DNA from 2 places in the Leuconostoc sp. UCMA20149 genome. Region 2 is predicted to be linked to the other one. Evidence: predicted binding sites of a transcription regulator. Region 2 holds the regulator's gene; the other holds the start of a gene.
The links. Region 2 encodes LexA, which represses DNA repair genes until DNA is damaged. Its sites were predicted from a motif close to CNAACANNTGTTNG; they were not measured.
Positions count from the first base shown of each region.

Region 1 (15,725 bases), on a different contig from region 2:
TCCTCACCTGGTTCATCACCAGTGACCCACACATGATCAATTGTTTGATGCGCATGCGTAATTTCAGACTCACCCGCCAAAGTCGATCCATTTTTAAATTCTGCATGTAAAACTAACGGCTCATTTGAAACAGGATAGACGTGACCACAGACGTGCAAAAACGTTGCTAACCGTTGCACAGCATCAAAAATGTTACCCTGCATTTCCGTCATCGCAGCAATAATTAAATTACCCACAGCATGTTCAGCGAAGAATTCGTCTTCTGCATGAAAACGATATTGTAGGAGCTTTAATATTTCTGGATCGACATCGGCCATTGCCACCAAAATATTACGAATATCACCTGGTGGCACGATATTAATGTAATCTCTTAGCAGTCCGCTCGAGCCACCATCATCAGCAACAGTCACCACGGCCGATAAATCAACCGCTTCTCTGACTAGAGGCTTAATGATAACTGGCAAACCGGAACCGCCACCAATAATCACGATTTTAGGGTTCATATTTTTTAACCTTTCCAAAAACTAACTTCATTTTAACACAAAAAGTCGCCCCACAATTTTGTAGGACGACTACCTGTTACTTAGAAACTGTTTTTTGACGGGCAAGGTCATGAATTGCCTTTAGAGCACGCTTACGCGTCTTAATATTAGGACTTTTCAACTTGCGAGCCGCTGAGGCAATGTCTAATTTTTCTGTCATTGTATGAGATCTCCAATTTGTTTTTTTGCAAATAGGGACGGAGTAATCAATATTTTTCAATTAATTACTCTAGCAATCTTACTTACATTTAATAACTATACCACGTTTTAATGGAAATGCAACTATTTACCGCGATCTAAGTCACGTTCAATAATTGTTTTGAGATAACGTCCAGTATAGGACTGCTCTGTTTTCATGACTTTTTCGGGTGTGCCCGTGACTAATACCTCACCACCGCCTGCACCACCTTCAGGTCCCATATCAATCAACCAATCTGCAGATTTAATCACGTCCAAATTATGTTCAATCACAACCACTGTATTACCAGCATCAACCAACCGTTCAAGAACTTGCAGTAGACGCGCAATATCATCTGTATGAAGTCCCGTGGTTGGTTCATCCAAAATATACATTGTTTTACCATTAGTACGACGATGCAATTCCGACGCCAACTTCATTCTCTGGGCCTCGCCACCAGAAAGTGTTGTGGCTGATTGACCCAATTTGACATACCCTAATCCAACGTCATTAATGGTTTGCAATTTTCGGGCAATTTTAGGAATTGGTGCAAAAAAATCAAGTGCTTCAGTTGCTGTCATATTCAGTACTTGTGAAATATTTTTGCCTTTGTAGCTCACTTCAAGTGTCTCAGAATTATAACGTGTGCCACCACATACCTCACAAGCCACATAGACATCTGGCAAAAAGTTCATTTCAATTTTGATAACACCATCACCACGACAATTTTCGCAACGCCCTCCTTTGGTATTAAATGAAAACCGCCCCTTATTGTAGCCACGCATTTTTGCTTCATTTGTCTGTGCAAACAAATCACGAATATCATCAAATACGCCAGTATAAGTAGCAGGATTTGAACGAGGCGTCCGCCCGATTGGTGATTGATCAATGTCAACAACTTGTTCAATATTTTCAACACCATCAATGGCACGAAAACGGCCAGGTTTTTCAGAATTATTGTTTAGTTTTTGCTTGAGGGCTCGTTTTAAAATCGTGTTAACTAACGTTGACTTTCCTGATCCAGACACCCCAGTAACAGCAATAAACTTCCCCAAAGGAAACTTCACGGTGACATTTTTAAGGTTGTTTTCTTTAGCGCCTTTAATGGTAATGTACTCACCATTTCCTGATCGACGCTTAATCGGCACGGGAATATACTTTTTACCGGATAGATATTGCCCCGTTAAGGAGTTGGGATTGGCCTCTACAATCGCCGGTGTGCCACTGGCAACAATTTTTCCACCAAGTTCACCAGCACCAGGGCCAACATCAATTAGGTAGTCAGCAGCACGCATTGTGTCCTCATCATGTTCCACAACTACTAACGTATTACCTAAATCACGCATGCGTTGTAATGATGCCAAAAGCATGTCATTATCCCTTTGGTGCAGCCCAATAGATGGTTCATCTAAAACATATAACACACCAGATAAATTAGAACCAATTTGCGTAGCCAAGCGAATACGCTGTGACTCGCCACCGGATAGTGTCCGAGCAGAACGAGAAAGCGTTAAATACTTTAAGCCAACACTTTCCAAAAATCCCAAACGATCTTTAATTTCTTTAATAATTGGTGCCGCAATTTCTGTATCTTGTTGACCCAAGCTGATACCATTAAAAAAATTAAGTTCTTGGTCAACAGGCATTTCAGAAACTTCACCAATATGCTTGCCCGAAATTTTCACTGATAAAGCTGCCGGGTTCAAACGATAGCCACCACATGCTTTACAAGTTAACTCTGTCATATAGTTGGCCATCTGATCCCGTGTAAAGTCAGAATTAGTTTCGTTAAAACGACGAGAAATGTTGTTAATCACACCTTCGAATGGTATGTCAACATCACGAACACCACCAAAATCATTTTCATAATGGAAATGAAAATCTTTATTGCCAGAGCCATTTAAGATGAGTGTTTGTTGTTTAGCAGTTAGTTTCTCAAACGGTTTGTCCATATCAATTTTGAATTGTTCGGCAAACTGCTTTAGCATTTCAGGATAATAGTTAGATGAAATAGGATTCCACGGTACGATGGCCCCTTCGTTAAGCGATTTGTGCCGATCCGGAATAACCAAATCAATATCAACCTCACGGGTAACGCCTAATCCTTGGCAAAATTCACAAGCACCTAGCGGTGCATTAAAACTAAATAGTCGTGGCTCTAGCCGACCAACACGAAAATCTTTCAATTCGCCAAGGTAATGATCAGAATACCTTAAAACAATTGATTCTGCTTTTTCATCTCGTGATACGACCTCAATTGTCACGCGCCCAGCCGCGAGACGCACTGCTGACTCAATTGAATCATATAAACGTGATCGAGAATTATCACGTAAAACAATGCGGTCAACCATAACATCAATATCGTGTGCTTCATTTTTATCTAATGTCTTATTGTCTGAGTCTAACTCAATCAAATCACCATCAACACGGGCGCGAATGTAGCCTTGTTTCCGCATCACATCAAATGCTGAAGCATGGGAGCCGCGCTGTTGCTGAATAATTGGTGCAAAAACCTGCAATCGGCTCCCCTCAGGCAACCGCTCGAGTACGTCATTGACCATTTGATCAATTGTATACATAATTTTTGTGCCATCATCCGGATCATCTGGGCGACCAACTCGCGCATATAACAATCTAAAATAATCATTAATTTCTGTAACAGTGCCAACCGTTGATCTTGGATTATTGGAGGTTGTTTTTTGATCGATTGAAATCGCAGGTGATAGCCCATCAATCGAGTCAACGTCTGGTTTATCCATTTGACCTAAAAACTGGCGAGCATAAGAGCTTAGACTTTCCACATAACGACGCTGCCCTTCGGCATATAAAGTATCAAATGCCAACGATGATTTGCCAGATCCCGACAAACCCGTGACAACAGTCAAACGATCTTTTGGTATATCAACATCAATGTTTTTTAGATTGTGTGCACGTGCACCACGAATTTCTATTTGTGTTTTTGCCATTCTTTTTCTCTTTAAATTAATTTAAATGGTGTTGGTTAATGACCAGCACGTGTTTTTAATGTCATGACACTATCACGTAATTGAGCGGCTTCTTCAAAGTCCAGCGCTTTAGCAGCTGCTTTCATTTGTGCCGTCAAATTATCAATAATAGCCTGTTGCTCATCTGCTGGCAAATCATCAAATGCCACTTGCGTCAAATCAACTGCTTTGTCATCCGAAACAGCAGCATGCGTAATCGAAATCAGATCCCTAATTTCCTTTTTAATGGTCTTTGGCGTAATACCATGCGCTTCATTATATGCCATCTGTATCTCACGACGTCGACTAGTTTCTGCCATTGCCTCTGCCATCGACGCGGTGGTTTTATCGGCATACATGATGACATGACCATTTTCGTTACGTGCTGCACGACCAATGGTTTGAATCAATGAGCGTGGATTACGCAAAAAGCCTTCCTTATCCGCATCTAAAATAGCCACTAAGGACACTTCAGGCACGTCAATACCTTCACGTAACAAGTTAATGCCAATCAAAACATCATACTTCCCTAAACGTAAATCACGAATAATTTCCGTTCTCTCTAATGTCTTGATGTCAGCATGTAAGTAGGCAACTTTAATGCCCAAATCTTTCAAGTAATCAGTTAAATCTTCTGCCATTCGCTTAGTAAGCGTCGTAATGAAGACGCGTTCATCACATTTCGATCGCAAATTAATTTCACCCACTAAGTCATCAATTTGACCCATAACTGGGCGTACTTCAACCTCGGGATCGAGCAGACCGGTTGGGCGAATAATCTGCTGTGCAATATGCTCTGGTGTTACACGGTTCATTTCATAATCACCCGGTGTGGCTGACATGTAAATGATTTGATTCACATGTTGCTCAAATTCCGGTAGTGTCAATGGTCGATTATCTAAAGCACTTGGCAATCGAAAACCATAGTTAACCAATGTCTCCTTACGTGCCTTGTCACCATTAAACATGCCTCTCACCTGTGGCATTGTCACATGGCTTTCATCCACTACGATGAGAAAATCATCTGGGAAAAAATCTAGGAGTGTAAATGGTGGCTCTCCAGCTTGTCGACCATCCATCCAACGTGAATAGTTTTCTATACCACCAACAAATCCCATTTCTTCAAGCATTGCTAAATCATATTCCGTGCGCTGTTTAATCCGCTGTGCCTCGATTAATTTGCCTTCTTTTTCAAATTTTGTAACTTGTTCGTTCATTTCTTGGCGAATGCCTTCAAGGGCGACACGCATTTGATCGTCATCTGTCATAAAGTGCTTAGCAGGAAAAATAGCAACATGTTCACGTTCTGACACTGTTTCACCCGTTAAGGAATTAATTTCTCGAATACGATCAACTTCATCCCCAAAAAATTCTACGCGTAACGCCATCTCATCTTGTGAGGCTGGGAAAATCTCGACAACATCACCACGGACTCGGAAAGTACCACGATGAAAATCAATATCATTACGAGTAAATTGAACGTCAATCAGGTCACGCATCAGCTGGTCGCGACCATACTCATAGCCCACCCGTAAACTAATCACATGATCTTTATATTTATGTGGATCACCCAATCCAAAAATTGAACTGACAGAAGCCACTACAATGGTATCACGTCGTTCTAACAGTGCGCTTGTTGCTGAGTTACGCAATTTATCAATCTCATCATTGACAGCGGAATCTTTCTCAATAAAAGTATCAGAACTTGGTACATAAGCTTCCGGCTGATAATAATCATAGTAGGATACGAAATATTCAACAGCATTATTTGGAAAAAATTCTTTTAATTCGCTATAAAGTTGTCCTGCCAATGTTTTATTATGGCTGAGCACTAATGTTGGTCTTTGCGCATCCTTAATAACATTGGAAATAGTAAAAGTCTTACCGGTTCCCGTAGCGCCAAGTAGAATTTGTTCCTTTACATTATTATTTAAGCCACTGACTAGCTGCTCGATGGCTTGCGGCTGATCACCGGTTGGTTTATATTTGGAGACCACTTCAAATTCATGATCTGTTTGGTGTTCAATCATATTATTTTCTCTTTTCGTCACCTTGTCACTATTTTTTGAGACAATCTTGTTTCATTATATCAAAAAACGAACAAATGTTCTAGTTGAACCTTGTTCGCCATTCTTACTTATCTGAACTCTCATTTTTTAACTCAGGGGCATCTGTGACATAATCGCTTAATGTTGATTTTCCCTTATTTTGGGCCAAAATACTTGATGGATTACTCTTTTGCGCCTGTTTCAACGCTGCTAAACCAGCAGACTTCTTGTAATCATAATCTTTTTTGTTTACCGCATGGAAGTCTGACCGTGATGTATCAAATCGCAACAAATCACCAGTAATAACGTCATCTGAATAGCCAAGCACTTTCGTGGCATAATCGGACATCGTTTTAGCAACCTTTTTGAGTTGCTTATCCGAACTCTCTGTCACCTGCTGGCCTGTTTGTGTGTTGAAATATTGATTATTAAACTTGGTATAAGTTGGCGTGATCCAATCACCATCTCGGAAAACAACCTTGCCTTTATAATCACTCGATAACATATCTTGTCCAAACATAGTCATGCCATCATCTGGCACACCCAATAAGTCCAGCAAAGTTGGCATCATATCAATTTCACCACCATAGGTATGATCAATGCCACCTTTCAAACCTGTTGCATGAATCATAAATGGTACCTTTTGGAAATTAGCTAAATCGTAATTTGTCACCTTATCTTTGCCAAGTAATTGTGCAATTGCTGGCTGATGGTTCTCGGAAATACCATAGTGATCACCATAAAGCACAAACACTGAATTATTGTAGAGACCAACTTTCTTAAGGTATGCCATTAACTCACCAAAGGACTGATCCAAATAATGCGCGGTTTGAACATAACCATCAACCGTGTTATCTCCTGTTTTGGTAGCTGGAAAATCAATATTTTGCTTATCTAGATCGTATGGATAATGATTAGTAACTGTGATTAACTTTGCATAAAATGGTTGTGGTAATTGTTCAATATATTGCGCACTGTCCCTTAAGAATATCTTATCCTTCATACCGTAACCAACATTATAATTTGCTTTGTTGGCGTTAGGGTAATAAGATTTTGAAAAGAAATAATCATAGCCAAATGACTTGTAGGTATTGTCTCGGTTCCAAAAACTAGCAACATCCCCATGGAAAGCAGCCGTCGTATAACCACGTTGCCCCAAAATAGCTGGCAGTGACTCAAACGTATTATTAGTACCATATTTAACCATTGCGGAACCAGTTGCCAAACCAAACAATGAATTCTCTTGCATCATTTCGGCATCAGAAGTTTTACCTTGTCCCACTTGATTATAAAAGTTATCAAAACTCAACGTATTTTGGTCATGATAAAACTTATTCAAATTAGGCGTTACTTCTTGATCGTCAACTTTATAATCAATCAAAAATTGTTGGAATGACTCCAAATGAATCATAAAGACATTTTTGCCTTTTTGCGTGCCATAATATTGAATATTGTCTGGTAATTTTTGCGTTGCAACGAACTTTTTAACTTTTGCCAAATCGGTTGGCTTAGCACGCTTTCGACTTTCTGTCTGATTATAAGTTTGAACGGCATTGAACACAGCGTATTCATTCAACCCAAGATATTTAACAATGTAATTATTATCAAACGAACGCGTCAATAATCCTGAACGATTCGTTGACGCAATACCATAGTCAACAAACATTAAGATCACACCGAAAAGTGTTGTCAAAATGGCAAATTTTTTCTGAACACCCTTTCGATCAATTGTTAACTGCTTAAAGATGACCAGCGCAATCAAAATAATGATATCTATAAAAACTAAATAATCCGTCCAATGAATAATTGCAGCGATAGATTTACCAAGATTGTTCCCGGTTGAACTGCCCGACCCTAAAATTCCCATCGATAGAAAGTCAGAAAATTCTCGATAATACAACATGTTTGCAAACAGCCAAGCAGATTGAATTAAATTGAAAATAATCGCCAACCAGTAACTTAATGCGCCACGAAAATAGAGAGCGATACTAATAAAGATAATAGCCGTTGGAATTGGATTTAAAAACAACAAAAATTGCTGCGTTGCGCCTTCCGCACCCAAGTTAAAGTTCATATGATACTCGGCAAACATTTTCAGCCAAACCAACATCACATTCAGAATAAAAAACCAAACGATGGGCGCCGATGTATCCATCGTACGTTTTATTTGTCGCCACCATGTTTTAGGACTAGAAATTAATTTTAATAAACGTTTCATTGTCGTCAACGCACTCCTTGCTAAATTAAGAAAATTGCTTGGTGCTCTCCTAATAAATTAGTTTAAAATCATGTAGCACATCATAAACTTCAATCGCTACGAGGTCAATATCATCAAATTGGAATTGTCGCACCTCTCGATGTTCTCGAACTGTCCATATTTGTGTTAACTGGTCATAAGTGACCTGTAACGCTTCAATGCCAAATGCGTCAAAACGACGAATTTGAACAGCATTATCGGTTGAATCAATCATCGCTCGCAGTCGACTTAAGATTTGCTTCAAATCACTTGTATGACGTCCGTCATTGTCCATGTTCTTACCTCACATTTTTTCGTGCTGGTATTATATATGCAATGATACCAGCAAATATGCCAAAATAATACGTAATTAATCGCCAAATTAAAATGACTAGAATCAATGTTGCTGAATTTTTAACGAATGGTGAAAACAATAACTGAAAACTCAATTCCGCGCCACCAACGCCACCTGGAATAGGAAACAACGAAATCACCATAACAATCATGATGTTCATAGTGACTATCAACCAAGGATTTACCGACGCATAACCAAAGGCACGGATAACAAAATAAGGAATTAAATAAAAAACAATCAACTGCATCATTGTCAGTATTGATGAACCAACTAATGATTGCCAACTACTAATAACTCGTCGTGACTCTTCATGAAAGTTATCAATTTTTTGTTTTGTCGTTGCAATAACACTCTCAAACCGTTGCTTTGACATAATGCGCTTAAATAGTGGAGCTACAAAATCAACTAGACGTAAAGTCAAAGATGGCCAAAACATCACCAAGGCAATGCCCACAATAACAACCGCGTGAATAGCAATCGCAAATGGAATGAATGTCGCAAAGGTTGGCGCAACTTGTGAATAGATAAATGTATCTGCCGCAACATAACCCACTATAAAGAATAGCACGACAACAACTTGATAGACTAAAAATTTCATCAAAATGACAGACATTGCCCGACCAGATTCAACACCAGCTCTTGCTAAACCATACAATTGTGCTGGTTGTCCACCAGTTGCAAAAGGCGTCACGCCTGTACCCAATAAGTTCAATAAAGGCACTCGTAATAAAGCAAAAAAGGAAGTGTTTTTTCGGTCCGTTTTGTTCAATAACACTCTTGTTGCCGCGGCTTCAAAGGCAATTGAAACGATCATCATCAAGAGACCACCCACTAACCAACGCCAATCAAGATGTTTCAATGCTTCTTCAAGTTGCTTTCCTTTGCCACGTAATTCCCGCGTTAAAAAATAGATGACACCCGCGGTTAAAACGGTCACAATAATGATTGATAATCTATCGCGTTTTAACATTGTTAAGACTCACTTCCCCAATAAACTCGTGTAAACAGCTTTTAACTGTTGACCAATTTCCGGTAAATTACGAGCTTTTGCTAATTGATACCCCTCATCTCGCAAATCTGTTAATTCACCATTTAAAATTTGTTGCATTTTATTTTCAAACTCATCAAAATTGCGGGCTTTGTAACTATTTTTGCCATCTTGTAGCCAATTGTGATAAACCGGAATGTCGCGCACCAATACATTTTGCTTTGAAGCTAATGCTTCGAGCACAACAATACCTTCAGTTTCTTCATAGGATGGATATAAAAATAAATCAGCACCTTGAAAGGCACCACGAATCACATCACCAGTAATATAACCCGGAAAAATTAAATTTCGTGGATGATCGCCTTTAATGAGGCGACTAATTTTGCCCGGGACTAATCTCAAATCAGTATAACCAAACCAAATGAATACATATTCAGGGTGTCGCTTTGCTAATTCAACAAAATCCAAAATACCCTTTCGCTCAAAAAATAGTCCAACACTCATGACGACTTTCTGTTCATCCGATAGATCAAAGTAATCTCTGAATTGACGGATTTTTTCGTCATCGTGTGCATATTTTTCAAGAGCTATGCCATTTGATATTGGCATAATGGGTTGACTCAGACGATAGCCGCGCAAAAGTTGCTTAGAATAAGGTGTTGGCGTGATGATCGCATCAGCTTTGGAATACAACGAGACAAGATAACGCTTAAACAGAGGCGCAATCATATTAGAGCCAATAAATGAATTACGAAAATCTTCATAGGTAGAGTGACCATGATAAACCACTTTTTTCCCTGACTTATGCGCTTTATTAACCATGTGATGGCTCTCAACACCATAAGTGTTAATGTGCAAAATATCATAATCTGTTGACTTAGGGTCAGTTGTGACAACCACGTCAGTATGTGACAGCGCCTCTTGTTGCAACTTTAAGGCACGACCAATACCAGACTTTGCAATTAACTTTTGATTTTCAAAGTAAAGTAAAACTTTCAATTAATTTCTCCTAAATGGATTGCGTAAGATACGCTTCATATATCCCACCTCTTCATCATTGGGATACTCATCATCGACATCATCAGCATGGTAGTCGGCCAAAATATCTTGATAAAACGCTAAAACACGTTCCGCAAATTTTGTCGCATCAACATCTTTCATTTTGGCTTGACGTACTTGCTCATCTACCGACGAATTCGGGCGTTCAAGATATTTTTGAACCGCTGCTAACAATTCATCATAATCACTGACTAAGGTTCCAATCGCTTCATTATCAACTAAATTATCCAGATATGGGGAATGAATCGCCACAAAAGGACGATTGGCTGCCATGGCTTCAATAAATGTCAAACCTTGCGTTTCTGTGTCCGATGAACTGACGAATACATCTGCCATTTGGTAATAATCACCAATATCTTCGTGATTAACCATTCCTGTAAAAATAACTTTGTCATCTAATTCAAGCTCCGCAACTTGCTCAAACAAAGATTTTCTAGCCGGTCCATCACCGGCAATGACCAAACGCGCATCCGGCATCACTTGCAGCAACTCCGAAAACATCGAAATCGTCATAGCAACATTTTTTTCAAAAGCCAATCGACCCAAAGACAGAATAATTGGCTGTGTGTCATAAAAATGATAGTTTTGACGTAAATTAATCTGCGTGGCACGGTGTTTTGGTAAGGATACTCCTGTTGGTATGATACGCATTGGCGCTGTAATACCATAACGAATGAGTGTATCTTGCACTAATTTAGAAGGCGCAATGACACCAGCCATACCAATCATATAAGCCTTCATAATGCGACCCACACCATTTGGTCCAATCAGCATACCTTTAGCAAAATAATGCGTGTAATCTTCATACATCGTATGATACGTATGAACAGCCGGAATTTTGAGTTGTCGCGCCACAAATTTACCTAATAAACCGAGTGAAAATTCAGTTTGTGTGTGTACAATATCAAGCTGGACTGACTTAGCTATTTCAACCGCTTGAATTAGGCCACGAAAAGCCAAGCGTCGGTCTTTAAAGCCAAGATAGGGCACACTTGAAAAACGATAAATGTGTGGTTCAAATTTATTTTTGGGCACTTTTGGATCCGTCGAAGTAAATATGTATACCTGATGTCCTTGAGCTTCTAATGCCTCTTTTAAAGTTTTGATTGAGGTCGCAACCCCACTGACTTGTGGGAAATACGTGTCCGTAAACAAACCAATGTTCATTGTCTCCTCCAAAAATTAAACGCACGTTAAACGTGCATACGAAACGCAATAGTAATAGTATAACATTTTAAGCGTTTTCCTTCCAATAACGACCCGCTTTTTAGCAGTGATTATTATCATTTTTTCTTCTAATGAAAAGCCACTAATTTTTCGAAATTAGTGGCTAAAATTATTTATTCAAATACCATTTGATTATGATACAATTCGGCGTAAAAACCACCTTCAGCAACTAGTGCTTCGTGGGAACCTTCTTCAATAACTTGACCATCCTTCAAAACCACAATCTTATCTGCACCCAAAATTGTTTTCAAGCGATGTGCAATCACAAAACTGGTCCGTCCAGCAATGACATTATCCATTGCTGCTTGAATTCTTGCTTCTGTAACTGTATCAACGTTTGAGGTCGCTTCATCCAAAATTAAAAATGATGGATTTGTCAAAATTGTTCTTGCGATTGATAATAACTGTTTTTGACCCGTTGAAAATATCGAGTTTTCGTCGTCTACTTTGGTTTGATAAGCATCAGGCAAGGTCATAATAAAATCGTGAATGTTGGCTTGCTTAGCTGCATCAATCATCGCTTCATCACTAGCTTCAGGATCCCCAAATTTAATATTATCAGCAATTGTGCCACTAAATAACACAGAATCTTGTAACACAATGCCAACATGCTCCCGCAACGATTTGAGATCTAGGTCACGGACATCAACACCATCAAATGTAACAGCACCTCCTGTCACATCATAAAAGCGATTTAATAAATTCATCACTGTTGTCTTACCAGAACCAGTTGGTCCAACTAGTGCGACCATTTCACCTTTTTGAACATCAATTGAGACACCGTGCAAGATTTCTTTATTTTCTTGATAGGCAAAATGAATATCTTTTAATGTCACGTTTGATGATACACCAGTCAGTTTTTGACCATTGACTGGTGAGATTTCTTCTACTTGTTCATCAACATCACTCAAACGGCGGGCACCAGTAACAGCCAATTGAAGCATGTTGTAAATCGACGTAATTTGTGTAATCGGTTGATAATATTGCTGTGAATAATTAACGAAGACTACAATCAAGCCTAAGCCCACCGACTTATCCATACCATCATGCACAACCAACCACGAGCCAAAGAATATCACGATTGCCAAGTTAAGCAAAGATAGTCCTTGCATCAAAGGAAACAACATACCTGAGTATACTTGACCCCTAAAAGTTGCTTGTTTGACAGTTTCATTATGTGGGGCAAATCCAGCAATCGACTCCTTTTGCAGGCCTTGCGTAATAATGATTTTTTCACCGTTAATTTGCTCGTTGATGTAACCATTCATTTTACCAGTGGCATCTTGTTGTTGATCAATATAATGACGTGCACGACTAATGACAAACCACGCAACAATAATTGCAACAGGCGTTGAAGCCATCGTCACTAATGCAAGTTTCACATTTTGATTAAACATCATCAAGATAACACCGACAAACAAGGCAAATTGTGACAATAACTGGAAAATAGCTTGGTTCATCGCGTTGAAAATATTATCCAAGTCAGACGTAAACAATGACAAAATTTCACCGTCTCGATGCGTATCAAAATACTTAATTGTCATCCGTTGTAATTTGGCAAACAAACCAATTCGCATACGCCCAGAAGCTTCCGCACTAATACGACTGGAAATAAAACTTGAAATGAACATAGTAATTGCAGTCACAACGAAGAACAACATCATCAAGCCAAGCGCTTTGTAAAACGGCGTCATACTGGCAGTTTGCTGGGTCTGTGGATTCATATATTGACCAACATAATTAGCCAATTCAGTGATTGCTTGACCCATATAAACTGGCGCTTTCACTTCAAAGTAAATAGAAATAACTGTTACAACCGTCACAAAAGATAAACTAAGCCAATAGCGTTTAAGATATTTTGCGAAATAGACAATCGCGCGTTTAATATCAGTCATGCGTTCGCTCCTTTCGCTTTCTGTGTCTCGTAGATTTCAGTATAAATAGAAGATGTTTGCAATAATTCTTGATGTGACCCAATACCAACAAGTTGCCCTTCATCAAGCACCAAAATCCGATCTGCGTGTAATACGGAGCTAATTTTTTCAGCAATCACAAAAGTTGTGGTACCTTTCAAATCACGGTCAAGCGCTTCTTGCACTAGTTTTTCAGATCGCGCATCCAAGGCGGATGTTGAATCATCTAGAATCAAAATTTTAGGATTTCCGACCACGCCACGCGCAATTGAGAGTCGTTGTTTTTGACCACCGGAGAAATTGGCTGAACGTTCTTCAACCTCGTGTTCAAAGTTATCATCGTAACGGTTAACGAACTCCGCAGCTTGTGCAATTTCAGCAGCTTTTTGTAATTCTGTTTCGCTTGCGCCTTGATTACCTTGTCTTAAATTACCAGCGATTGTACCACTAAATAAGATAGCGCGTTGCAGTACATACGAAACAGCACGACGCAGTGATTTTTCATTCACGTGCTTCAAATTCACACCACCAACGGTCACTTCACCTGCTGATGGATCATACAAACGCGCAATCAATTGTGCTAAAGTCGTTTTCCCAGAACCAGTTGCACCAACGATACCAATCATTTCACCAGACTTAACATCAAACGAAATATTTTCTAAGGCAGGTTTTTGATCACCGGGATAAGTAAAGGCAACATTTTTGAATGAGACATCCCCGCTCAAGTCAAGGTCTTCCGCATTAGTATCGTATGTCAAATCAGGTTCAGTATCGAGCACTTCTTTGATACGCGCTAACGAGACAAATCCACGCGAAGCAAATGTTGACATCATGCCACCAATCATAATGGCAAAGAAAATCTGCATGAGATATGAAATAAATGATGTAATTGCAGCTAAATCACTTGGATGTTGGATAATGCCGCGACCAACAAATAACACGGCAGCACCAATTGCCACATAAGAAATTAACATAAACATGGGAATCATCGTTGAAAATAAATACCCAATCGTCGTGTTAACATGTGTTAATTCATCAGAATTTTCAGTAAAACGCGTTGTTTCATTTTGCTCTTGATTAAACGATTTTACTACTCGAACGCCCTGCAGGTTTTCTTTAGCCAATGTATTCGTTTTGTCAATCAACTTTTGAATACGTGTAAAAAATTTACCCATCTGCTTGAACACAATTTGTGATGATAGCGCAATCAAGATGACCATCAACACCACAATCCACCACAAACGTGGTAACGTCATCAACGCAAGGATGAAAGCCCCAACAAACAAAATAGGAATACGCGTCAATGATTGCAAAAACATCATGACAAGTTGTTGCACTTGGTTGACATCATTAGTCATCCGAACAACCAAGTTTCCTGCTGAGAATTTTTCGATATTACCAAATGAAAACGATTGAATTTTTTTGTATTCGTTTGCTCGAACGTCCGCTGCAATTGATTGTGAGACTTTTGCGGCGAAAATCGTATTGATAACACCAGCAACTAATCCAATCACTGCTAGTACCAATAATTGAATACCATATTGCATCACTTGACTTTGATTATCTGCAATAATTGCCTTCATGATATTCTGCAATAGTCGCGGTTGCCATAGCGACGCACCTGCCATGACAATCACCGCCAATATTGAAAACGTAATATCACGCCAATATGGTTTAGCATGGTCTTTTAAAATTTGCATGTCATTCCCTCTTTCAACACACTGTAATTGACAGCGCACAATTTTTAAAGCTTTTGAACAGTGAGTTTAGTATAAAATAAATTACTTTGTCTGTCAATATAATATTTCCCACTATCAGCAAAAAAACTGCTTCCCTCAGGAAACAGTTCTTAGAAATTGATTCAAATATAGTTTAGTTCTGAGTCAAATTATCACTGCTCATAACAGTTTGACCATTCTCAACGATTTCAAAAGTTTTGTTGGCCGCATCGGCTGTTAATACAGCTTTGTTTTGACCATTTTCATCTTGACGTGTCACCACAATTGTTGTATCAGTTGGCGTGTCAACTGTGATTGAGCCAGCCAAATCAAATGCAGGGCTTTCATTACGCCATGACAATAGCTTCAATAAGTTAGCAACAACTGGTCGCTTAACTTCTGACTTAACTTCTTCACGCGTATAGTAATGACGGTTAATATTACGACCTTCTTTAGTTGACTCCAAAAGCGCGATAT
Region 1 is NZ_VJYC01000001.1:268,655-284,379, reverse strand. It holds gene FF105_RS01610 (gluconeogenesis factor YvcK family protein) at 1-503, opposite strand, end outside; gene FF105_RS01605 (putative metal homeostasis protein) at 580-702, opposite strand; gene uvrA (excinuclease ABC subunit UvrA) at 825-3,686, opposite strand; gene uvrB (excinuclease ABC subunit UvrB) at 3,722-5,734, opposite strand; gene FF105_RS01590 (LTA synthase family protein) at 5,838-7,970, opposite strand; gene FF105_RS01585 (YkuJ family protein) at 8,020-8,283, opposite strand; gene FF105_RS01580 (lysylphosphatidylglycerol synthase transmembrane domain-containing protein) at 8,288-9,313, opposite strand; gene FF105_RS01575 (glycosyltransferase family 4 protein) at 9,323-10,330, opposite strand; gene FF105_RS01570 (glycosyltransferase family 4 protein) at 10,331-11,557, opposite strand; gene FF105_RS01565 (ABC transporter ATP-binding protein) at 11,731-13,512, opposite strand; gene FF105_RS01560 (ABC transporter ATP-binding protein) at 13,509-15,230, opposite strand; gene gtfA (sucrose phosphorylase) at 15,403-15,725, opposite strand, start outside.
Region 1: the regulator LexA is predicted to act here: its motif matches at 5,802-5,815, upstream of uvrB (excinuclease ABC subunit UvrB).

Region 2 (15,725 bases):
TAATGCCGCGTTCACGTTCCAAGTCCATTGTATCTAACAATTGATTTTGCATATCACGTTCTGCTACTGTGTGTGTTTGCTCTAAAATCCGATCGGCAATGGTTGATTTGCCATGATCAATGTGCGCAACAATAGAAAAATTACGGATATGTTTTTGTCGTTCTTTTAGTTGTATTAAATCTAATTCTGTCATAATTGGCATTTTTCTTTCAGTTTTATGTCTATTTAATTTTACCATAAAGGTTGCAATTACTTTCGACTCACCTTTGATATTTTTAGTGCAATACAACCAATTGTAATGAAAAAAGACCCAATTTAATCAAGTCTTTGTTCATACAATATTAAAATTTTAAAATATGTGGTCCAGTAGTCTGGACACCACCAGATAATAGCTTCATAACAGTAATCATTGTTTCATCAGATACTAGCTTTGGTTTGCCATTAACTAGTGTTTCATAGACCGTGTCATAAATACGGCCATAATCGCCCTGAACGCTAGGTAGATACTTGTCAATGCGATCGCTACTCTGATTATAATATACCAAGTGACCAAAGTTTTGTGGTGCATCACTACCAAACCTTGGACTTCCAGGCATAATACCTGTCTTTAAATCATTTTCTTGTTCATCAACTGTATATTTGATGAATGTACCTTGCGTACCTCTTAATTGCCACTTTGGATATTGAACCGTAGCTAATTCAGTCGTTTGAATTGTTGCTTTAAAGGCTTCTGGGTAAAACAAATTGACTTCAATTTGATCATCTAAATGACTTTCAAGCACACGTGTTGCGCGTAAATCATATACAGCCGCTTGTGGCGACCCAAACAAACTTACGACTTGGTCAATTAAATGAACGCCATGACCAAACAAAGAGCCGTCAATCGCAGCACCTTCTAATTGACCATCCAGAGGACGGTAGTGATCCATGTGAACTTCTAGGTCCGTTAATCGCCCCAAGTAACCGTTAGCAATTACTTGCTTTACCGTCAAAAAGTCGCTGTCAAATCTTCGACTTTGAAAAGGCATTAAAAATAAATTATTTTCTGTCGCCAGTTTAACAAGCTCTTCTGCCTCCTCAACACTGGCAGCCATCGGCTTATCAACTAACACGTTTTTGCCTGCTTGTAATAACTGTTTTGTAACTTGATAATGACTTTGTGATGGTGTCACAACAACCACTAAATCCAAACTATCATCAGTCACAATGTCACCAATGTCAGTAGAAAAAATTGTACCAGTTTCTTGAAGCTCAGCTTGTTCAGTTGGTCTTTTTCCAAGCGTTGGTGTTACGACACGTGTAACCCTAAATTTGTCTTGCCGTAATTTTAAATAAGGTAAATGGTAGCGGTTAGTACTTTTCCCAAAACCTACAAAAGCAATATTTATCATTATGTGCCTCCAGTCATTTTATAACTCACTATAACACATAACAAAACACATTTACTTAATGACGATTTGCGTCAAATCTCCTAATCCGTTGGTTAGTCGTTGTATGACGTTCAGCTGCGCATATCGATTATCTTTAACAGATTCATCTTCAGCGTTAACCATGGTTTCATCAAAATAAGCCGCAATTGGTTGTTGCAAATTTGCCAAGGCCATGTAGAGATTTTCTGCACCGTCATGCATCAAAGTATTTAAATCAAGCGTTAACGTTGCTTGATATAGGTCCTTTTCAGATTGATTTTCAAACTTAGTAGGATCAACTGTTGCATTAGTTACTTGCTTTACGGCTAAGCGATCCACACGAGTCAGCGCCTCAATTACATCTCGGAAATTGCCATCACCACTATGTTGGGACAAAGCTTCGACTCGCTGACTAATATATACGATATCAGCTCTATCAACGTTGCCTAATCCAGCAATGACAATATCTTGACGTATTCCAGCATCCAACGATAATTTACGAACACGATCCAACATGAAATCAACAACTGTCGTTAAATCGGTGTCAGTTACCTTACCTTGCTGTTGCACAAAATCAGCTAGCAAAGGCCGCAAATCAATATGCCATTTTTTATCCACCAATGTACGCACGATGCCAGTAGCTGCACGTCGTAAGCCATAAGGATCATTAGAACCACTTGGTATTAATCCAGCAGCAAAAAACGTCACAATGCTATCAAGTTTATCCGCAACGGCCAACAAAGCACCAATTTCAGATTGCGCAACCTCACCATTAGCTGAAGTTGGCATATAATGCTCTCGAATGGCTGTTGCAACCGCATCATCTTCGCCAAAAAGCTTGGCATAATGCTCACCCATAATGCCTTGAAGTTCATCAAACTCACCAACCATACCAGTCATCAAATCAAATTTATAAATTTCTGATGCACGGGTCAAATCAGCCTGTTGTGCTTCATCAAACTTCAAGGCAGCCGCCATTGCTGATGCCAAAGCACCAGTGCGTTGCATGTGTTCATACACCGTACCGATTTTTTCATGAAAGACTAACTTTTTAACTTTAGTCATGTAATCAGAAATTGATTTGGTTTGGTCTTCATGATAGAAGAATTCGGCATCTTCTAACCTTGCCACCAATACTTTTTCATTTCCAGCAATAACGTTGTTTAGATGCTCACGGTTACCATTTCTTATTGACAAAAAGTGTGGCAATAATTGTCCTTTTTCATTCGTCACAAAGAAGAAACGCTGATGTTCGCGCATTGATGTAATCAAAACTTCATCTGGTATTTCTAAATATTTCTCATCGAAACTGCCAGCAAACGCTGTTGGCCACTCAACAATGTTATTAACTTCTTCCAACAAATCTTGCGCCGCATCGGTCTCAAGTTGCAGAACCCAACCATTAGCTTCAGCAATTGCATTCAACTGCGATCGAATTTCATTTTTGCGCACTGTAGCATCAACAACCACGTTAGCACCCTGCAAAGTCGTTACATAATTATCTGCAGAAGATATTTCAACATGTTCTGAAGACAAAAAACGATGACCACGTGTGAAACGATCTGTGGTAATATCTAACACATTGAAAGAAATGACTTCACTATCAAGAAGTGCTACGAGCCAACGAATAGGTCGAACATACAAAAAGCTGTGATTAGCCCACTTCATATAAGTTGAAAATTTCATTTGGGCGACAACTTCATCACCAATTTTAGCTAAAATTTCATTCGCGGCTACACCAGCAGTACGTTTTGTTAGCCAAACATATCCATCTTTAATTTCAAATGCTTCAGGATTAGCGCCTTGACCACGTGCAAAACCTAATGCTGCCTTTGTCCAATTACCGTTTTCGTCTTGTGCACGGTCAACAGATGGTCCACGCTTTTCTTCGCTTAAACTTTCTGATGTTTCAGCAACATCTGTCAAAACGACAGCCAGACGTCGCGGTGTTGAATATGGTTTAATATCACCTACTGTTAAACGATGCTCTGATAAGAACTTTTTAGTTCTTTCAATTAACTGATTCTCTGAACTGGTTACCAAATGAGCTGGTATTTCTTCAAGTCCAATTTCTAATAAAAATGTTGACATTAATTATTCTCCAATTTAAATTGTACGACAACCATCTTTGATAAAAGTTTTAGGATGGGAGTACATGGTTTTCAACACTAACTTTCGTTAAGCTTTTTTGATTGCATACTTACCATTTTCACCTAAGTACTTGTCACGCAGCTGCTCATCTTTAAGCAATGGAAAGCCCAATTTTGCACGCTCTTCAATAAATACTTTTGAAACCTTACGAGCCATAGTCCTAATTCTGTGTAAATAACCAGCACGTTCAGTAACGGATACCGTACCTCGCGCATCTAACAAATTAAACGTATGCGATGATTTTAAGATATAATCGTAGGCTGGATGAACAAGTCCTAACGCAAGTAAACGAGTGGCTTCCGCTTCAAATTCATCGAAATGCCTGAGTAACATAGCTTGATCAGATTCCTCAAAAGCGTACTTTGAGTGTTCATATTCGGGTTCTTTAAAAATATCCCCGTACAAAACGCCATTTCCCCATTCTAAATCATAAACTGTTGGCACATCTTGAATGTACGATGCTAACCGTTCCAACCCATAAGTGACTTCAGCAGTAACAGAATCAACTTCAATACCACCAACTTGTTGGAAATAAGTAAATTGGGTCACTTCCATGCCGTCTAACCAAACTTCCCAGCCAATTCCAGCAGCACCCATTGACGGATTTTCCCAGTTATCTTCAACGAAACGAATGTCATGTTCCAATGGTTTAATGCCAAGTGCCTCCAATGATCCCAAATAAAGCTCTTGAATGTTTGCAGGTGAAGGCTTCATCACAACTTGAAATTGATGATGTTGAAAAAGACGATTTGGATTGTCACCATAACGTCCATCAGCCGGTCGCCGTGATGGTTGTACATAAGCAGCATGCCATGGCTCTGGACCATTTGCGCGCAAAAAAGTATAAGGCGACTGTGTTCCTGCACCCACCTCATTATCATAGGCCTGCATTAAATTTGCACCCTGTTTTGCCCAATATTGTTGCAATGTCAAAATAATATCTTGTAATGATAACTTTGTATCTGTCATGTCTTAATCCTTTGTAATTTTCAATATGAAATGCTGTCTAACACATTATACGAGTCAAATCGGTGTTTTACTTTTATATTTTGAAGAACCAGCTAAATTAATTCTTCCTGTGAACCCCTTTCTGATCAGGACACAAAAAGCGTCCTAATGCCAAAATTAATTGACATCAGGACGCTTACGCGCGGTTCCACCTGATTTCCGAGTTACAACTCGACCCTCGATAGTTATTGTCGCTCCACCAACGCCACTTGGTTTCCTCACGACTCAAACTTAATACTGTTATTATGACACGTCGCGAGAGTATTCGTCAAGTGAATTTCAAAACATTATTGTGATTGATATGTTTCACCAATTGTTTTAACAATCAGATTAAGCAATGCCTGACTTGGCGCAATCACGTATACGACGCGAATATGTCCATCAGACATATGCCATTCAAGGTATGCCATATTCTTGACCGTATCACTATTAGGCGACTTATAGGTCCCATCAATACGCAAAGCACTGATAGTCGGAAAATTAGACAATGTTAGCTGTGATTGCCCTATGATTTTTTGAAATGAAAAGCTTGAAAAGTCAACACCCCATCCTTGACCCTGAGTGCTGGTTAAAATCATAATTTGTTGGGTTAGCTGTAGCCATTGTAAGGATGACGTGTCTTGTTGCCAATTACCCTTGACCTGAAAATGTCCAAAATCCGAATCTCCTATGACATCAACAGACAATTGTCGATAGGCCTTAGTAACAGCATCATCCGGCACATCCACTATTGATTTATCAGGAATTTCAGATGAAACTGATGACGACGATGACGGTATGCGCTCTGCAGATGAGGATAATTCCGAGCTACTACTAGTGTCAGATTCTGTGGTTTGCACTGTATCTTTTTCGATTTTCTGCTGTTTAAACACAGCATGCACTAATACTTTTTTAACATCCTGCCTAATTACAGAGCCAGCAGCCAATTGCAAACCAAAGGACAAACTAACCATAACAGCAAACCCAATACCATAACCTATTTTTTCTTTTCTCGATAACCATGGTGTCCAATAAGCTGAACGCCTAGAAACCAGAAATAAGAGCCATCCAAAATATATCAAGATGACAAGTAAAGCTAATACTATGCTACGTAATTCAGCTGAAATATCAATGGCAATCCAAAGTAACGATGGACTTAGCAGAACAAACATAACCTGATTAATTGAAAACCCTGTATCGCGTAAACGTCTAATGAACAACGAAAGGCTTGGGACAAACAGCACAATAAAGACGGCTGCATCAACTTTCAGCACAAACCAAAAAGAGTTGCTGACTGTTAGTGTTGCGAAACCGATAATCGCTAATATTAAATCGTTAACGACATGAATCCAAAAAAAATCTAATCGATAGGCACCACTATGAAAATCAAGTGCCTCTCGCCAAAATTTAAAATAACGCCTAAACATTTTCCCTCCAAACAAAAAAACTTGGTAAGATACCAAGTTTAAAAGTTATTTTAGTATAACATAAGAATTAAATTGTTAATAATTCTTTTTCTTTTTCAGCTGCAATGCCATCAATTGCTTTGATATTTTCGTCAGTCAGCTTTTGCGTTTGATCTTCTGCCTTGCGAGCATCGTCCTCAGGCATTTCTTTATCCTTTTTAATGTCATCCATGATGTCACGGCGAACATTGCGGACTGAAACCTTGGCCTTTTCTGCTTCAGCTTTAACTTCTTTAGCTAATTCTTTACGGCGTTCTTCTGTCATTTGCGGAATCGCCAAACGCACAATGTTACCATCGGAAGCAGGATTCAACCCCAGATCTGACACGTTAATTGCATGAACAATTGCTTCCAAAGCACTTTTATCGAAAGGTGTAATCAGCAAAATGCGCGCTTCTGGCACCGAAATTGACGCCACTTGATTTAGGGGTGTCATGGCACCATAATACTCAACTTCAATACGATTTAAAATATTTGGATTAGCTCGACCTGTACGGATATTCGCCAATTCACGTTGTAAAGCTTCCTGTGCCCCTTGCATCCGCTCTTTAGCGTTTGTTAAATCAAAAGTCATTATTTTTCTCCTGTTACTGTGGTTCCAATTGGTTCACCAAGCACAACACGCTTGAGATTTCCAGGTGTATTAAGATTAAACACGACCAATGGCATGTTATTATCCATTGAAAGAGAACTTGCCGTTGAATCCATTACTTTCAATCCTTTTTGCAAAATTTCCAAGTGTGTTAATTCTGTAAATTTCACGGCATCAGCGTTTTTATTAGGGTCGGAATCGTAGATACCGTCAACGCCATTTTTACCCATCAAAATAGCATCAGCATTGATTTCGTTAGCGCGCAATGCTGCGGTGGTGTCGGTGGAGAAGTATGGTGATCCAGTACCAGCGGCAAAAATAACAATACGTCCCTTTTCTAAGTGACGTATTGCACGCCCACGAATATATGGTTCTGCGATTTGTTGCATTGTAATTGCTGTCTGAACGCGTGTTTGAACACCAGAACGTTCTAAGGCATCTTGCAATACTAGGGCGTTCATCGTAGTGCCCAGCATACCCGTGTAATCAGCCCGTGAGCGTTCCATACCAACCTTAGAAGCTGGTTCGCCGCGCCACAAGTTACCACCACCAACAACAATTGCTATTTGAGTTCCCAAATCATGAACTTCTTTCAGCTCTTCGGCAATAGCTGACACAACGGCAAGATCAATGCCCTGTCCCTTTTCACCAGCCAAAGCCTCACCTGACAACTTAATCAAAACACGTTTGTACTTAATATCAGTCATGTCTAACCTCTTTTATTTGCTTATACAATTATATCAAAAATCAGGCAAAAATTCCGAAAAAAAAGTGCGTTATCAACAACAACGCGCTTTTCATAAAAATAATGGTACAGATTAATCAATACTAGATTACAATCATTCCATACTGAAAAAACAATTATCCTAGTTGCTTAGCAACTTCTTCAGCCAAATCTGTCACTTTTTTCTCAAGACCATCACCGACTTGGTAACGGACAAATGACTTGACTGAACCATTTTGTGAATCAATAAATTGTGCAACTGTTTGATCGCCATTTTTAACAAATGGTTGATCCAACAATGAAATTTCTGCCAAGAACTTTTTGATACGACCATCAACCATCTTTTCTTTGATGTTGTCTGGCTTGCCTGCCAAATCTTCAGAAGCCAATTGCACTTCTTTTTCCTTAGCCACAACCTCTGCAGGTACTTGATCATCTGAAACATACTGTGGTGCAATAGCAGCAACATGCATCGCAATGTCTTTAGCAGCTGCTTCCGAAGCACCGTCAACGACAACTAATGCAGAAATTGAACCAGCCAAGTGTGAATATGAGCCAAAGTTTTCAGAGTCAGACTTTTCCACAACTGTAAAACGACGCAAAGTAATTTTTTCACCAGTAATTTGTGTCGTACCAACAATTTTGTCGTTCAAAGTTTGACCAGCTTCAACTTCAAGTGCCAAAGCAGCTTCGACATCAGCTGGTGCAAATTCAACAATTGCATTAGCAACAGCACGCAACAATTCGTTAAATTCTGCGTTACCAGCAACGAAATCTGTTTCTGAGTTCAATTCAATAATTGCAGCACGATTACCCTTAACGGCAACAGCTGTCATACCCTCTGCAGCGACACGATCGCCCTTTTTAGCAGCTTTAGCCATCCCTTTTTCGCGCAACAAATCAATTGCCTTATCTAGGTCGCCATCAGCTTCGACCAATGCTTTCTTAGCATCCATCATACCAACAGATGTCTTATCACGTAGTTCCTTTACTTGTGCAGCAGTAATTGCCATTATAGTGCTCCTCTAAAATAATTTAATGTATTTTAATTATAACATACTAAAATACCATTCCGCGCCCCAAACAGGTCCGCAAGGAACGGTATTTTTAAATCAAATAATTAGTTATTGCCTTCTTCAACAATGTTAGCAATTTCTTCGATTGATTCTGTATTTTCATCACCTTCGACAAAGGCGTCTTCTGGTGCTGAATCTTGACCTTGACGACCTTCGATAACAGCATCAGCCATCTTCGCAGTAATCAAGCGAACGGCACGAATAGCATCATCATTGGCTGGGATTTTAACATCAACAACATCAGGATTAGCGTTTGTGTCAATCATTGCTACGACAGGAATGTTCAACATGTTGGCTTCCTTAACAGCAATTTCTTCCTTCTTAGGGTCAACTACAAACAAAACATCTGGCAATCCAGGCATGTCTTGAATACCACCCAAGAACTTTTCCAACTTTTCACGTTGTTTGTTTAACAAAACAACTTCTTTTTTAGGTAATTGCTCGAATGTACCATCTTCGGCCATTGCTTGCAAATCCTTCAAACGTTGGATACGTGTCTTAATCGTGTTCCAGTTAGTCAAAGTACCACCCAACCAACGGTGGTTGATGTAATATTGACCGGCACGTGTTGCTTCTTCAGCAATAGCATCAGAAGCTTGCTTCTTTGTACCAACAAACAAAACATTTGCGCCGTCAGTTGAAGCGTTACGGATGAAGTTATAGGCTTCATCAACCAACTTAACTGTCTTTTGCAAATCGATGATGTGAATACCATTACGTTCTGTAAAGATGTATTCGTCCATCTTTGGGTCCCAACGACGTGTTTGGTGACCGAAGTGTACTCCTGCTTCGAGGAGTTCTTTCATTGAAATAACTGCCATGATATGGCCTCCTAGGTTTTTCCGCCGACAAATTCGTGGTTCACGCTGACATCACTGCACCTACGTGTTCTCGTTTGTCGTGTGTATTTGTTGTTTTCCACAACAAGATAAATTATACGGTATTTTTATATGTTTAGCAAGGACTTTATTGCCACACCTTATCTACTTTGTGTGCTAGTAGAAACATTTCTTTTTGGGATCGCGTCAGCTTTTTAAAAGCTGCCTCTGCCTTTAATGCATCACTTTTAGTTTCAAATGATTCCTGATAAATCAATTGAAGTGGATGACGCGATTTAACACGTGTAAATTTAGCTCCCTTTCCTGATTCGTGTGTCGCTAAACGACGCAAGACATCATCTGTAAAACCACCATAAAAATAGCCGTCAGCAGTATATAAAACGTAAAAAAAATATGCTTTCATTATGACCAAGCCTTGCCATACAAAATGTTATTCATTTCGGGTGTGTAATCATTTTTGTCATCATAAGCAATTAAAGCTGGTAAAATTCGTACGCCACCCGGACGTCCTGATTTAATCGCTTCGACCAAAACAATATTTGCCTCACGATCTGCCTTACCATAGACGAATTGAATCCGCTTAATCATAAGTTTGCGGTTAGCAAAAGCTGCAAAAATATCTGCCAAACGGTCTGGTCGATGGACCATATAGAATTTACCGTTATTTTTCAACAGTTTATTAGCAATTTGAGCTAAATTTGGTAAGTTGATTGTTAATTCGTGGCGCGCTAATTCATAGTGATGATCATGATTAGTTTTAGTGGTGTCATTTAAAGGAAAATAAGGTGGGTTACTCAACACGGTCTCGACCGATCCCGGTTTGATGTCCTCAAAAATATTTTTCATATCCTTTTGCAGTACACTAACACGATCAGACATTCCATTCAAATCAATACTGCGCTGTGCCATGGCTGCCAATTCAGGCTGGATTTCGACTAATGTGACGCGGCCACTCACTTTTGGCGCATAAAATAACCCCACCGCCCCAGTGCCGGCACCCAAATCAACAGCATGTCCCCGTCCTTTACCTTTAACATCTGCAAAATGTGCTAATAAAATAGCGTCAAGTGAATAGGAAAACATATCTGGATTTTGAATAATTTTAATATTTTGAGATGGTAAGCCATCAATCCGTTCACCGGATGCTAAACTTAGCTCTGTCATTTGCGTTTCTTCCCTTTTCTCGGTAAAATTGAATTTGATTTCGTTTATGAGGTGAATAAATATGAAATTTTACGAGTTTCTGCGCGGTGTTGCCGTGGCTATTATTTGGACAATCAACGGTCGCATTACATATATGAACCGTGACAAACTACCTAAAGATGATAATTATGTCTTAGTTGGCCCACATCGCACTTGGTGGGACCCTGTATGGTACGCTGTGGCTGCCTATCCTAAACATTTTATTTTTATGGCCAAGATTGAACTTTTTAAATTTAAACCACTGGCATGGCTTATTAAATCAGCAGGTGCTTTCCCTGTTGATCGTGAAAACGTTGGTCCTAGTGTCATCAAATATCCAGTTCGTGAGTTGAAAAGTGGTCAAAGATCATTGATCATGTTCCCGTCTGGTTCGCGCCACAGCGATGATTTGAAGTCCGGATCATTGCTAATTGCGCGTATGGCCGGAAAACCAATTGTACCGGCGGTATACCAAGGCCCAGTGAAGTTTAGCCACCTCTTTAAACGCCATAATACCACAATTAATTTTGGAGAGCCAATCTACATTGATCGCGCCGATAAATTGAATGCTGAAAACATCGCCAAATATACAGACATCATGCAATCAGCATTCGATAAATTAGATGATGAAATTAATCCTGATTGGCACTACATTGATCCTAAAAGAATACAAAAAAAATAAGCGCTAAGCTTATTTTTTTTGCGCATTTGCACTTTGTTGTTTCATTTGAGCCATCATTTGATTCAACTTTTTTTGTGATGGCTTTTGACCCATTGACATCATCATTGACTTCATCATTTCTTCAGAAATTGGTGGATTCTTAGCCAAATAGTTTTTCATTGAACTACGTGCCAAGAAGAAACCACCAGCCAAACCAATCGCCAAGGCCAAAACCGCAATCAAGATTACAAGTCCTGTACTCATCTTATTTCTCCTCATCGAATGTCTGATAACAATTATATCACAGCCGGTTAGTGCATGCCATCAAAAAAGTGAAGTTAATAAGTTCAAAATTCCAGTCCTTTATACACAGAAAACGAACAGAAATCACGTGGTTTCTAAAGAATTTATAAATATTCTTGGATACTTATTTGGCATTTTATAAAATCACGAACACGTGTTTGATTTGTTCGTGTTTTTTGGGTATAATTGAGTTACTAATTATTAAGTAGGAACCCCATCATGGCAATTATTCAAGAAAGCAAACAAATACAAGTCTTAAGATTTATACATGAGGCCCAATCAACTAACGGTTTTCCTCCCACAGTCAGGGAAATTGGTGAGGCCGTTGGATTATCTTCGTCATCTACCATTCATGGCCATATTGAGCGTTTGGTTAAAAAAGGATATCTCTTAAAAGATGCTTCAAAACCAAGAGCACGCGCCATTGAAATCACAGACGCTGGGTTAGAAATGCTAGGTGTTTCAATTACGCCTGGTAAGATTCCTGTTCTCGGTGTTGTGACAGCAGGAACACCAATTTTGGCCGTTGAAGAAGAGGCAACAGAATTTTTCCCCATTCCTGACAATCTAATGCAATTTGATGGTGATTTGTTCATGCTTAATGTTCATGGCGAATCAATGATCAATATTGGTATTTTGGATGGTGACAAAGTCATTGTTCGTCGTCAAGAAAATGCTGATAATGGTGACGTCGTTGTCGCAATGAATGACAATGATGAGGCAACTGTAAAACGCTTTTTCCGTGAAGCAGATCATTATCGATTGCAACCTGAAAATGATGCAATGGCGCCAATTATTTTAAAGCAAGTTACCATTCTCGGTAAAGTTATTGGTCTTTATCGAGACGCAATCTATTAAAAAAAATCGACAATATTGTCGATTTTTTTTAGTTTACTTGCCATTTTTCAGGTTGCTTTTTCCATTCATTTAATGTTTCAATCTGATCTTCAGCCAAGTCTCCTCGACTAATAGCCAATGTCATCAGCTGTGAATAGGTTGTCAATGATTTAAAAGTTAAATTAGCACTCTCAAAATTTTTTACGCCAGCTAACAGTTCGTATGAAAAAATTGACACAATGCCCAAAACATTACCACCCTCTTTTTCAACTGCTTTTGCTGCAGCCAGGACTGAACCACCCGTTGAAATCAAATCATCAATTAGCACTACTTTGTGATTCGCTACGTTTGCACCCTCTGTCTGGCGACCCGCTCCATGATCTTTTGGTTTTGACCGGACATAAATCATTGGTTTTTCTAATTGTTCCGCCACCCAGGCTGCGTGCGGAATCCCTGCTGTAGCAACACCGCCAATAATTTCAACATCAGGGTATTCAGTTTTGATTAATTCTGTTAAACCACTATAAATGTTTTTTCGAACCTTTGGAAAACCAATCGTCATGCGATTATCAGTATAAATCGGACTTTTAATACCTGACGCCCATGTGAATGGTGCCTCCGGTGAAAATTTAACCGCACCAATTTCTAGTAAATCATTAGCAACTTCATTTGCATAATCTGTCATTTAACGACTCCATTCATTCAATACTTGTTGGTATGCGGCAACTGGATCACTAGCTTTAGTAATCGAACGGCCAACAACCAGTCCCGTTGCACCTAATTGTTTTGCTTTGGCTGGTGTTGTGACACGTTTTTGATCGTTTGCGTTATCCCCAGCTAAACGGATACCAGGCGTAATGGTTAAGAAATCTGATTGCGTGTTAGCTTGTATCATACCAGCTTCTAAAGGCGAACTAATCGTGCCATCCACACCTGCGTTGTCAGCCATTTTTGCTAAGTGCAACACATTTTCTACCAACGTTACTGTCGATTGGGAAATTTCTTGAACATCAGCTTCAGAAAAAGATGTTAATTGCGTCACTGCTAGTATTTTTAAGTTTTGACCTTTATTAGCAACTGCAGCAGTCATCATCTTAGTCCCGCCGGCCGCATGTAACGTTAAATACTGAACATCTAATTTTGCAATATTGGCAACTGCATGGCCCACAGTGTTGGGAATGTCATAAAGTTTTAAATCTAAAAAGATATCAAATCCTTTTTGGCGTAAATCTCTGACAAAATCCAGTCCTTCTGCATAAAATAATTCCATACCAACCTTGATTGCCGGCTTTTTGTCTATTTTTTTAAAAGGTTCTAAAAAATTTAGTGCCGTGTTACCATCTGGAAAGTCCAGTGCAATAAAAACTGGTCGATTTATCATGTTTTTTCCCCTTAGTAGTCAACTTTTTTTGAACGTTCGCGTTACTTCTGTCACGTCCGTAAATCCATATTTATCAAGCGCTTTTGGTAATGCTGCAATGATGTCTGTCATAACTGTTGGATTTGTCGCAATTGCAGACCCGACTTGCACGGCTGACGCGCCTGCCATCATAAGTTCTAAAGCATCGTCAACCTGCGTAACGCCACCTACGCCAATAATTGGAATATCAACAGTCTGAGCTGCTTCATAAACAAATCGTACAGCAATCGGATGGATAGCTGTACCTGATAGACCGCCAATTCCTCTTACCAAACTCGGCGCACGCTTAGCCAAATCTAGATTCATCCCGACTAATGTGTTGATTAAGACCAATCCATCCGCACCAGCCAGTTCAACTGCTTTGACGATTGGTTTAATATCAGTAACATTAGGCGACATTTTGGCATAAATGGGTTTCTTAGTAGCTTGGCGCATGGCAGTAATTACTTCAGAAGCAGACTCGGCACTAACACCAAATTCCATACCACCACGATCGACGTTTGGACAAGATAAGTTAACTTCAATCGCTGAAACAGTATCAATGGCATCAAAATATTCTGTTAATCTAACATAATCTTGCACTGTTTCGCCGGCAATTGAAGTCATCACCGGTAAATTGCTGTATTTTTTCGCTATTTTTGGTAAAAATTCTTTAATGACTTTATTAACACCAGGATTTGCCAAGCCGACTGAATTCAAAATACCAGCTGACGTGTTTACAATCCAAGGTTGAGGATTGCCTGTTCGTTCATCCAAAGTGGTTGTTTTAGTAACTAAAGCGCCCAAACGCTCGACTTCGTAGACATCATCAAGTCCATAATACACTGAACCAGATGATGGCATAATGGGATTTTTAAGACTTAAGCCAGGCAAGTTGACTGCTAACTGATTATTCATTTTGTCTCCTAATAGCAGCTCTCAGGCTGCTTTTATTAGTCCTTTATTATTATTGCATCTCTTTAACTGTAAAGCTACGTGACTCTAGAACTTCCAAAAACGCTTTAACTGTGTCCAGTGCCGTAAACAATGGCACGGCATTTTCGATGGCTGCATTTCGAATCAACCGGCCATCGCTCTCTGCACGTTCATCAGCCTGGGTAGTATTGATGACAATTTGCAATTTTTGTTCACGCAATGCAACAACTGAATTGTTATCAGATTCTGAAATTTTATCTAAGATTTCGACTGGTAACGCATTAGCTGCAAGGTAACTACCTGTACCGGCGGTAGCAAAGATTGCAAATCCGAGATCATTAAATCGTTGCGCTAAGGTCAGCGCCTCTTCCTTGTCAGCATCTGCGACTGTGAAAAGCACGTTACCATATTGCGGTACCTTAATATTTGAAGCAACAAAGGCTTTATACAATGCTTTTGGCAAAGTTGTATCCGACCCCATGACTTCCCCAGTTGACTTCATTTCAGGTCCAAGTAGTGAATCGACATCTGGCAATTTAGTAAATGAAAAGATTGGCGCTTTGACATGAACCATGTCATCGGCTGGAACAAGACCTGTTTCAAATCCCATATCAGCCAATTTTTCACCTAGCATCACACGAGTAGCTAATTGTGCCAATGGCAGATGGGTCACTTTTGAAATAAATGGCACTGTACGCGAGGCACGGGGGTTCACTTCAATTACATAGGCTGTATTTTCATGAATGACAAATTGCACATTCATTAAGCCAACTGTGTTCAATGATTTAGCTAAGTTAATGGCCGCGTTAACCATTTCATGTTGCACTTTTTGTGACAAATATTGTGGCGGATATACTGACATTGAATCACCAGAATGTACACCGGCACGTTCAATATGCTCCATAATACCAGGAATTACAGCAGTTTCACCATCTGATAGGACATCCACTTCGGCTTCCTGACCAACGAGGTATGAGTCAATCAATACTGGATGATCATTAGAAACTTTGACTGCGCGCTGCATATAGTCTTTTAGTTCTTCGTCAGATGACACAATTTCCATAGCTCGACCACCCAAAACATAAGATGGTCGGATGAGAACTGGATAACCAATTTCTTGAGCTGCACTCAAAGCATCAGCAACAGTTGTAGCTGTTTTACCC
Region 2 is NZ_VJYC01000003.1:158,199-173,923, reverse strand. It holds gene lepA (translation elongation factor 4) at 1-193, opposite strand, end outside; gene FF105_RS04060 (Gfo/Idh/MocA family oxidoreductase) at 342-1,391, opposite strand; gene glyS (glycine--tRNA ligase subunit beta) at 1,443-3,500, opposite strand; gene glyQ (glycine--tRNA ligase subunit alpha) at 3,588-4,529, opposite strand; gene FF105_RS04045 (DUF805 domain-containing protein) at 4,856-5,974, opposite strand; gene frr (ribosome recycling factor) at 6,042-6,587, opposite strand; gene pyrH (UMP kinase) at 6,587-7,312, opposite strand; gene tsf (translation elongation factor Ts) at 7,467-8,342, opposite strand; gene rpsB (30S ribosomal protein S2) at 8,450-9,226, opposite strand; gene FF105_RS04020 (GIY-YIG nuclease family protein) at 9,372-9,647, opposite strand; gene FF105_RS04015 (tRNA1(Val) (adenine(37)-N6)-methyltransferase) at 9,647-10,408, opposite strand; gene FF105_RS04010 (lysophospholipid acyltransferase family protein) at 10,470-11,108, shown strand; gene FF105_RS04005 (YneF family protein) at 11,118-11,351, opposite strand; gene lexA (transcriptional repressor LexA) at 11,610-12,248, shown strand; gene pyrE (orotate phosphoribosyltransferase) at 12,277-12,912, opposite strand; gene pyrF (orotidine-5'-phosphate decarboxylase) at 12,913-13,608, opposite strand; gene FF105_RS03985 (dihydroorotate dehydrogenase) at 13,627-14,544, opposite strand; gene carB (carbamoyl-phosphate synthase large subunit) at 14,594-15,725, opposite strand, start outside.